Paraglaciecola psychrophila 170: one gene and its partners. The protein of the gene in region 1 interacts with the protein of each later gene in a pairwise test. Links are inferred from orthologs where the notes say so. Each region holds a gene or a part of one and is shown on either strand. Other genes may lie near its edges. The genes, in order: srmB, C427_RS15965 and pnp.

Evidence for each region.
Region 2: the proteins of srmB (region 1) and C427_RS15965 interact in binary tests that used the Escherichia coli proteins (3 or more experiments, as listed by UniProt). The link is inferred for Paraglaciecola psychrophila 170 from one-to-one orthologs.
Region 3: the proteins of srmB (region 1) and pnp interact in binary tests that used the Escherichia coli proteins (3 or more experiments, as listed by UniProt). The link is inferred for Paraglaciecola psychrophila 170 from one-to-one orthologs.

The regions. Positions count from the first base shown.
Region 1 is NC_020514.1:1,456,220-1,459,318, reverse strand. Bases 56-2,991 are described here. They hold srmB (ATP-dependent RNA helicase SrmB), read left to right. Parts: upstream 56-860; coding sequence 861-2,123; downstream 2,124-2,991. Other genes in these bases: C427_RS06300 (energy transducer TonB), read right to left, coding at 2,148-2,991; cyoE (heme o synthase), read right to left, coding at 56-635. In the rest of the region: more of cyoE, read right to left, coding at 1-55; more of C427_RS06300, read right to left, coding at 2,992-3,099. UniProt on the Escherichia coli protein: DEAD-box RNA helicase involved in the assembly of the 50S ribosomal subunit at low temperature. Exhibits RNA-stimulated ATP hydrolysis and RNA unwinding activity. Acts before DeaD.
Region 2 is NC_020514.1:3,647,505-3,650,500, reverse strand. Bases 117-2,949 are described here. They hold C427_RS15965 (bifunctional tRNA (adenosine(37)-C2)-methyltransferase TrmG/ribosomal RNA large subunit methyltransferase RlmN), read left to right. Parts: upstream 117-878; coding sequence 879-2,021; downstream 2,022-2,949. Other genes in these bases: pilW (type IV pilus biogenesis/stability protein PilW), read left to right, coding at 2,066-2,949; ndk (nucleoside-diphosphate kinase), read left to right, coding at 326-757. Outside these bases: more of pilW, read left to right, coding at 2,950-2,996.
Region 3 is NC_020514.1:1,744,204-1,747,314, forward strand. What follows is about bases 47-2,994. They hold pnp (polyribonucleotide nucleotidyltransferase), read left to right. Parts: upstream 47-435; coding sequence 436-2,553; downstream 2,554-2,994. In the rest of the region: C427_RS07590 (HD domain-containing protein), read left to right, coding at 3,044-3,111. UniProt on the Escherichia coli protein: Involved in mRNA degradation. Catalyzes the phosphorolysis of single-stranded polyribonucleotides processively in the 3'- to 5'-direction. Also involved, along with RNase II, in tRNA processing.

The DNA of each region.
Region 1 (3,099 bases):
ACGCCTTCAATTTCTGGATTGTCGGGCAGCAGTTGATACCCTCCTTTAGCATAATCCTGTCGATAAATTGCAGCAAGTGACATAAAGTGCGGAATTTGCCATAAAAATAATAAACAACCTAAAACCCATGCTTCAACGCCAAAATGATTGGTAGCAGCGGTCCAGCCCATCATTGGCGGGATTGCGCCTGGGATAGCCCCAGCTAAAATAGCGACAGTAGAGTAAGGCTTTAAAGGTGTGTAAATCAGAACGTAACTTGTCAAGGTAATTAATGCTAAACAAGCTGTTAATGAATTAACCCCATAATAAAGTAGCAACATGCCTGTTAAGGACCAAACAAGTGTAACTGTAAGTGCGTGTCCAGAAGATAGTCTACCCGAGGGTATTGGACGCTTGCGAGTTCTCAGCATTAGCGCATCTCGTTTACGCTCCCACCATTGGTTCAAGCCATTGGCTCCCATCGCAGTAAGTAAAGTACCAAACAGGAAACAAAAAATTTCAACAAAAATGAGTTGTGATACCCCTAAACCGTAGCCAATAAGGGCAGTAAATAACACCAATAAACACAGCCTAAACTTGCCCAATTGTAAATAAAGGTCAAATCGAGATTTAAGTGTCCACGTATTATTAATCAAAGGGCACCACCTGGTTGGATTACAATACTAATCACAAGATTAGGTTAAATCTGAATAATTGTCATAGTTTGTGTTCATTCATTTCCTAATAAAAAACGCCAATATTAGAATACAAGAGAGCGCATCACTGTATATGCTTTTAAAAATGCATAAGCAATTCCCTCGCCACTCCTTTATAATCCCTAGTAATTCCCAAGCCAACGATAAAACAAGGCTTAAACATACATGTTTGAACAATTAGAACTAGACGATGACCTGATCCACGCGGTGACGGACTTAGGTTATAAAGAGCCTACCAGCATTCAATCGCTGGTCATCCCAGAAGCCATGAATGGCAAAGATATTTTGGCCTCTGCCCCCACGGGTACCGGCAAAACAGCAGCATTTTTACTACCTGCTTGCCAATTTATATTGGATTACCCCAGACGCCAACCAGGTTCGACACGAATTTTAATCCTTACCCCTACTCGCGAATTGGCGTTACAAATTTTTGAGCAAGCTAAAGCTATCAGTAAATACGTGCCACATATTGCATGCGGCGTTATCACTGGTGGCATCAACTACGGTACTGATCGAGATTTATTAGAAAAAAACTTGGATATATTAGTCGCTACTCCTGGCCGCTTATTCGAGCATATCGAAAAAGAAAGCTTTGACTGTCGTGATATCGAATGCCTGATTTTAGATGAAGCTGACCGCATGTTGGATATGGGTTTTTCTCCCGTTGTAAACCAAATTGCCGCAGAAGCACGATGGCGTAAACAAACCATGTTGTTTTCAGCCACATTAGAAGGCACTGGTATCGCCCGTTTTTCTGATGAGTTGTTGAATGATCCGGTGGAATTAGAAGCCGATTCAAGTCGTAAAGAAAAAGGTATCATTCACCAGTGGATACATCTTGCAGATGACGCTAAGCATAAACTGGACTTGTTAACTCATATTCTGAGTACACAAGTAGAAACGGCCATAGTGTTTGTTAAAACTCGTGAACGGTTAGCGACTCTGGTCGGCCAGTTGCAGTCTATCGATATTGATTGCGTTTGGTTACAAGGTGAAATGCCTCAGGATAAGCGTAATACTGCCATGGAGCGTTTTCGCACAGGCGAAGTAAAGATATTAATCGCCACTGACGTGGCAGCTCGAGGTATTGACGTGGATAACATCAGCCACGTTATTAACTACGATATGCCTCGCACCGCAGATGTGTATGTGCACCGTATTGGTCGAACAGGACGTGCCGGAAACAAAGGAACGGCTATTTCTATAGTCGAAGCTCATGACATTGCCGTAGTACCCAAAATTGAACGTTATACCGAACAAGTACTAAAACGTAGAGTGATTGCAGCTTTGCGCCCAGCGAATAAAGAAGCTAAACCCCCTGCTAAGAAAAAAATCAGTAATAAGACTAAAAAAGCAGTGATTAAGGCCAAACGTAACGTCAAAATCAAAAAACGCAAAAATAAAGGTCGAGGGAAAAAGACTCCCTAAACTAAAAATGTCAGAAGTTTCTGATTACGCGTCTTGGCGAATTTCGACTAAGTTAAAGTTCGCCAAGGTGTCACCTACCACCATTATTTTACAGCGTCCCCAACTTTTAGGGATTTTCCATTCGGTAAATTCTGCAACGGTATACTTTTCTCTTTTGTTATCACAACGCAGTTCTACCGTATCAAGCGTACCTGCGATATCGCTAAACATAAAACGGTTACGACTAAGAGAATGCCACCAATCACCATTGCTACCTACTTCTCCTTGCACAACAATAAAATCTTGATTTTTTAAGACCTGTCGAGCTTGAGTTGCATATTTTTCTAGGACACTGACTGTTTTTTCATTATCAGGACGCTGCTCAATTTGTGCAAATGTCTGTAAAGCATCTGAAAATAATGATGCCTTTATTTCTAAAATAAATTTTTGATGTAAAAGATAAATGTAATACTGGTCGCCAACATACTCGCTGCTTTTATTAGAATAAACGACTCTCCTAAGACTGCTTAATTGAGTGTTTTCTTGACCTTGTGCTTTTGCAATCTCTGACTTCAACATCCAAAACCATGCATCTTCGTAACTATTCCAGATCTTACCTTCGCCCATTTGGGTAATAAGTTGTTCAGCTAAGACGATATTATCTGTTTTTAGTGCCTCATCCGCATTTTTATATTCCCTGACAAATCGTTTTCTTCCACCCTTTATTCCTCTATCTAGCTTGAAATCCATTTGCACACTATTACGGCACTGTTCGATTTTTTCTCCGTTGCGGATAGCTGGAGAATATTGCCATTGTTTAATCGCTCTCAAACTCGCTTTTTCAAAGCCACGAATGCCAGATGAGTCTTCGATAACAGGATCAACCACTGCTCCATTTGCATCTACAACAAAACTTAGCTTGACCCAACCTTCATTTCCATTTCGAGCAGCTTTAGTTGGGAATCTAGGTGAAACACGTTCGATAGGTTCAGCCGGA
Region 2 (2,996 bases), 2.2 Mb from region 1 along the record:
AAAAGTGAATATATATATAAACCCTTGTTTTCCGTCCCCTAAGCTATAGCCCTTTTTCTTCAAATACATAAACCAAATTAAAAACAACACAACAGGAATGAGCACTAAAAATTTAATCAAGATCACCTCGTCTCACAATTATGGCAACCTTGATTTTAGGGAGAACAGAATAATATGCAATCTATACTAGGTATTTGGTGTCTAATTGCATATAATCCGCGCGAATTTTTATGTGTCTATTTATGTGTCTATTTACGTGTCCATTAGGACTAAATATTAAGACCAAATATTAAGACGAAATATTACTAATACTGGAGTAAAGAAAATGGCCTTAGAACGAACTTTTTCTATTATTAAGCCCGATGCAGTTGCAAAGAATGTTATCGGTGGTATTTACAACCGTTTTGAGTCTGCTGGCCTTAGATTAGTGGCGTCTAAAATGCTACATTTGAGTAAAGAGCAAGCAGAGGGGTTTTATGCTGAGCATAGCGAACGTCCATTTTTTGCTGCTTTAGTTTCTTTCATGACATCTGGTCCTGTTATGGTTCAAGTGTTAGAAGGTGAAAATGCTGTTTTGAAAAATCGTGAAATAATGGGGGCAACTAACCCTGCTGATGCTCTAGCTGGTACGTTACGTGCTGATTATGCAGCTTCAATTGATGAAAATGCTTGCCATGGTTCAGATGCTCCTGAATCAGCGGCCCGTGAGATTGCTTATTTCTTTAGTGATGAAGAAATCTGCCCACGCACTCGTTAAGCTTAAATCAGTTTTGATAAAGGGAGCTTAGGCTCCCTTTTGTGTTATTTATTATATGTGCTGCAAAAACTGAGTAATCGGTTAAAATAGCAGTAGTTTCGTTTAAGTATTGAGGTTTATTGTGTCAACTGAAGTGGTATCTGCCCAACCTAAAAAAATTAACTTACTTGATTTAACTCGAGAAGGTTTGCGTACCTTTTTTAATGAAATGGGAGAAAAACCTTTCAGAGCAGAGCAAGTCATGAAATGGATCTATCAGCAAGGCGTGGCAGATTTTGAACAGATGAGTAATCTTAATAAAGCCTTGCGAGCAAAACTTCAAGCCAAATGTGAAGTCAAAGCACCAGAAATCGCATATCAAAAGACTGCTGCCGACGGCACCATTAAATTTGCATTGAAGCTAGAAGGTGGCCAAGAAGTAGAAACGGTTTGGATCCCTGATGGCGACCGAGCGACTTTATGTGTGTCTTCACAGGTAGGTTGTGCACTTGAATGTACTTTTTGTTCTACGGGGCAACAGGGATTTAATCGTAATTTAAAAGTCTCTGAGATTATTGGCCAAGTTTGGCGAGTCGCAACCACAATAGGTCTGAATAATGATACTGCCAAACGTCCGATCACAAATGTAGTGATGATGGGTATGGGTGAGCCGTTGCTGAATGTTAAGAATGTGGTGCCTGCCATGGAGTTGATGTTGGATGATCTTGCTTTTGGTTTATCCAAACGCAGAGTAACTTTAAGTACTTCAGGTGTAGTCCCAGCTCTTGATATGTTGGGCGACCAGATAGACGTAGCGTTGGCTATTTCATTACATGCACCTGATAATGCATTACGTGACGTGCTAGTACCCGTTAATAAAAAATATCCAATTGAGGTGTTTTTGGCCAGTGTCAGAAGATACTTAGCTAAGTCGAACGCCAACCAAGGTAAGGTAACGGTAGAGTACGTGATGCTAAATGGGATTAACGATAGCACTGACCAAGCTCATGCACTTGCAAAGGTATTGGCCGATACCCCGTGTAAAATAAACCTTATTCCGTTTAATCCTTATCCAGGCTCGCCATACACCTGTTCTAGTAATTCGAGGATCGATCGTTTTGCTAAAGTCCTAATGGAATATGGGCTCATAGTTGTAGTTCGTCGTACTAGAGGAGACGATATCGATGCTGCTTGTGGGCAGTTGGTGGGTGAAGTGGTGGATCGCACCAAAAGAGTGTTGAAAAAACAGCTGAAAGGCGAGAGTATTTCAGTCAAAATGACTTAATAAATTTTTATCGACAATATGTCAAACAGGTCCTAATGAACTCTATGCTAAAAATGTTCAGTATTGTATTTATTGGGCTGATGCTGCTCAGCGCCTGCACCAGTCAAAGTAACCAAAATTACGGCCAAAATTTTGATCAAATTAAAGCATCTAAAACCCGCGTTTCTCTGGGTTTAACGTACCTTAGTAACGGAAACTTTAGACAAGCAAAATTTAATTTAGATAAAGCATTAGAATTTGCACCAAGATCAGCAGACGCCAATTTTGCTATGGCTTATTATTATCAAAGTGTGAATGAGTTAGAGCAAGCTGAAAACGCATATCAATATGCTATGGATCTTGATCCCCAAAATGCTAACATTGCGAATAGTTATGGTGCGTTTTTATGTCAAAATGGTGTTTATGAAAAAGCCAAAAAGTATTTCCTTAAAGCAGTGAACACCAGCAGTTATATTTCCAGCGCTGAGACTTACGAAAACTTAGCGTTGTGCAGTAGAAGTCAAGGTCAACCTGAAGACGCAATTCAATACTTACGTAACGCGGTTAATCATCAACCTGGTAGAGCTAACAGTTTGTTTTTATTTGCTCGCTCGTTAGTTGAGGTAGAAGATTGGCAAGAAGCTAGAGCTATACTCAGACGCTATGAAAAAATTGCCCAGATTAGTCCACAAAGTCTGTTGATGGCAATGAAGATAGAGCGTGGCACTGGCAACGACACTGCCGCAGCAAGTTATTCGAATATGTTATTAAAATTGTATCCAGATGATGCTGTGACCATAAAAATGTTATCTGATCAGCAGCCAGAACCTGAAGTTCCAGATAAAGCAGCCAAAGTTCCATTCTTGAACCAAGAAGCTGAAAAGGTCTCAGGATTAGTTGCATCTAAAGCATCTGAAAATATTTCTAATAGTTCAGGGGTTCTGCCTAAAAAGAATGAATTGTTATCAATCGAAAAAGTCGTCAAAATAGCAGTGC
Region 3 (3,111 bases), 290 kb from region 1 along the record:
AATAATTAGCAAATATGTGGCAATTAGCTACGATTGTTTCCATTTGTCCACGGGGTATATAATTAAAGTTGTCACTGAAAGTAAATTTTCTTATCTGTAGACGAACGTAAAAACCCATAATCATACTCCCATTCCATAGACTGTTTTTCAAAAAAAACAATTATACCCAGATCAATTAAATGTATGATTTATGAACCTTTCCAGTGGTTCTTAAAGGAATTTACTCCAGCCGTCAGGCCCTGTGATGGCTATTTTTGATTCAAACCCAATTAACAAATTTTCACCATCTTTTAATCCCTTAAAATTCATCCTGAAATGTGTATTTTGAAGTTATTTGGGTATACACTATGCGCCGCATTTGAAAGCGATATATATAGAAAGCAAAAAGAGTATTGTCCTAAGTGGGACAATTTGAAAATTATTTAAAGGAAAAAAATGACTCCTATCACTAAAACTTTTCAGTATGGTCAGCATACTGTTACTCTAGAAACGGGCGTAATCGCTCGTCAAGCCACCGCAGCTGTAATGGCAAGTATGGATGATACTTGTGTATTGGTTTCTGTTGTTGGTAAAAAAGATACTAAGCCTGGTCAAGACTTCTTCCCATTGACAGTTAACTATCAAGAAAAAACTTACGCTGCTGGTAAAATTCCTGGTGGATTCTTCAAGCGTGAAGGCCGTCCTTCTGAATACGAAACACTCACGTCTCGTTTGATTGACCGTCCAATTCGTCCTTTATTCCCAAATGGGTTTATGAACGAAGTGCAAATTATCATCACTGTTGTTTCAGCTAACCCTGAAATCCCAACTGACATTATTTCTCTTATCGGTGCGTCTGCCGCTCTAGCTATCTCTGGTATGCCATTTAATGGTCCTATCGGTGCGGCGCGCGTGGGTTACACTGATGAGAAATATGTATTAAATACCCGTACTTCTGAACTTGAAGCTAGTCAGTTAGACCTAGTGGTTGCTGGTACTAAAAACGCAGTATTGATGGTTGAATCTGAAGCTGATATTTTATCTGAAGAAGTGATGCTTGGTGCTGTTATGTATGGTCACGAGCAATTACAAACCGTTATCGGTGCAATAGCTGAATTTGCTGCTGAGGTGAATACACCTTCGTGGAATTGGCAAGGCGTTCCAGAAAACACTGCGCTTAAAACCAAAGTAAAAGAATTAGCTGAAGCTGGCATGACAGAAGCCTACCAGATCTCTGACAAGATGGAGCGTAAAGACGCAATCAACGCTTTGACTAGTCAAACAGTCGAAACTATCGTTGCTGGCGATGCAGAGCAAAACGCCAAAGAAGTATCTGAAATGATGCATACCCTTGAAAGTGACGTAGTACGTTCACGTATTCTTGCTGGTCAGCCTCGTATTGATGGTCGTGATCCTGCGATGATCCGTGCCCTTAACGTTGCCACTGGTTTGTTGCCACGTACTCACGGTTCTGCTTTGTTCACTCGTGGTGAAACTCAAGCAATCGTTGCTGCCACCCTTGGTACAGAGCGTGACGCGCAGATGATTGACGGTCTTAGTGGTAAAACAGACAGTCGCTTCATGTTACATTACAACTTTCCTCCTTACTGTGTAGGCGAGACTGGTTTTGTGGGTTCTCCTAAGCGTCGCGAAATCGGCCATGGTCGTCTAGCTAAACGTGGGATTCAAGCGGTTATGCCGTCTGAGCAAGATTTCCCATATGTGGTACGTGTTGTGTCTGAAATCACTGAATCAAATGGTTCGTCTTCAATGGCGTCTGTTTGTGGTACGTCTTTAGCATTGATGGATGCGGGTGTTCCTATTAAAGCTTCTGTTGCGGGTATTGCAATGGGCTTAGTGAAAGATGACGAAAACTTTGTGGTTCTATCTGACATTTTGGGTGATGAAGATCACTTAGGCGATATGGACTTTAAAGTGGCAGGTACTACTAATGGTATTACTGCTTTACAAATGGATATCAAAATCGAAGGTATCACTCAAGAAATCATGCAGGTTGCTTTAAAACAAGCTAAAGAAGCGCGTTTGCATATTCTAGGCGTGATGGACCAAGCGATTTCTGGTCACCGTGAAGAGATGTCTGAGTTCGCTCCGCGCATCTATAAAATGAAAGTAGATAAAGACAAAATTCGTGACGTAATTGGTAAAGGTGGCGCGATGATCCGTGCTATTACTGAAGCATCTGAATGTAATATCGAAATCGAAGATGACGGTACGGTTAAGATTTTTGCAACTGAACTAGCTAAAGCGCAAATTGCTATTGCTAAGATTGAGCAAGTCACTGCTGAAGTGGAGTCGGGTAAAACTTACTCTGGTAAAGTAACGCGTATCGTTGATTTTGGTGCGTTTGTTGAAATTTTACCTGGTAAAGAAGGCCTAGTACATATTTCACAAATCGCTCACGAACGTGTTAATAAGGTTTCTGACTTCTTAGAAGAAGGCCAAGTGCTAGACGTTAAGGTTGTTGAAATTGACCGTCAGAATCGTATACGTTTGAGTATCAAAGATTTGACTGAGAAACCGGCTGCTCCAGAAGCTGCTGAAGGTAATGAATAATCAGTTGACTCATGTCTAACTGTTAAAAAAGGAGCCGAAAGGCTCCTTTTTTATTGCAAAAAAATTGAACTTTTCCAAATGTTTATTGGTGCTGCTATGGCTGTTAGTGGCTTGCTGTCAATATGCTTGAACAACCTAAAACAAACATTTAAAGTTATTGTTATTGTTATTGTTATTGTTATTGTTATAAAGAGTGTGATTTATTGCGTTTATTGACGCCGTTACATAGAGCAACTCACTTTTCCTCTTAGCTTGCAGCTCTTCATATAATAATTGGCAAGAATGTCGCTCAATACTTGATAGTTGTACAGCCTGAAAAATTAATTATCCTCTCAATCATAGCTACATACATTTAATAACAGCACCAAAAAATCGAGACGTAATAACCTAGCTATTTAAGATTCATTCCAGAAAAACAGATGAGGCTGCAACGCTTGTTTCTATAAATAGTAGTGCTAGTATTCTAAATCTATTCGTTTGGAGAAAGTAAATGGACAAAGCTACAAGCAAGCATGCCGCGTTTAGCGATATGGCACAAAGTACAGCAGAAGACTGGGC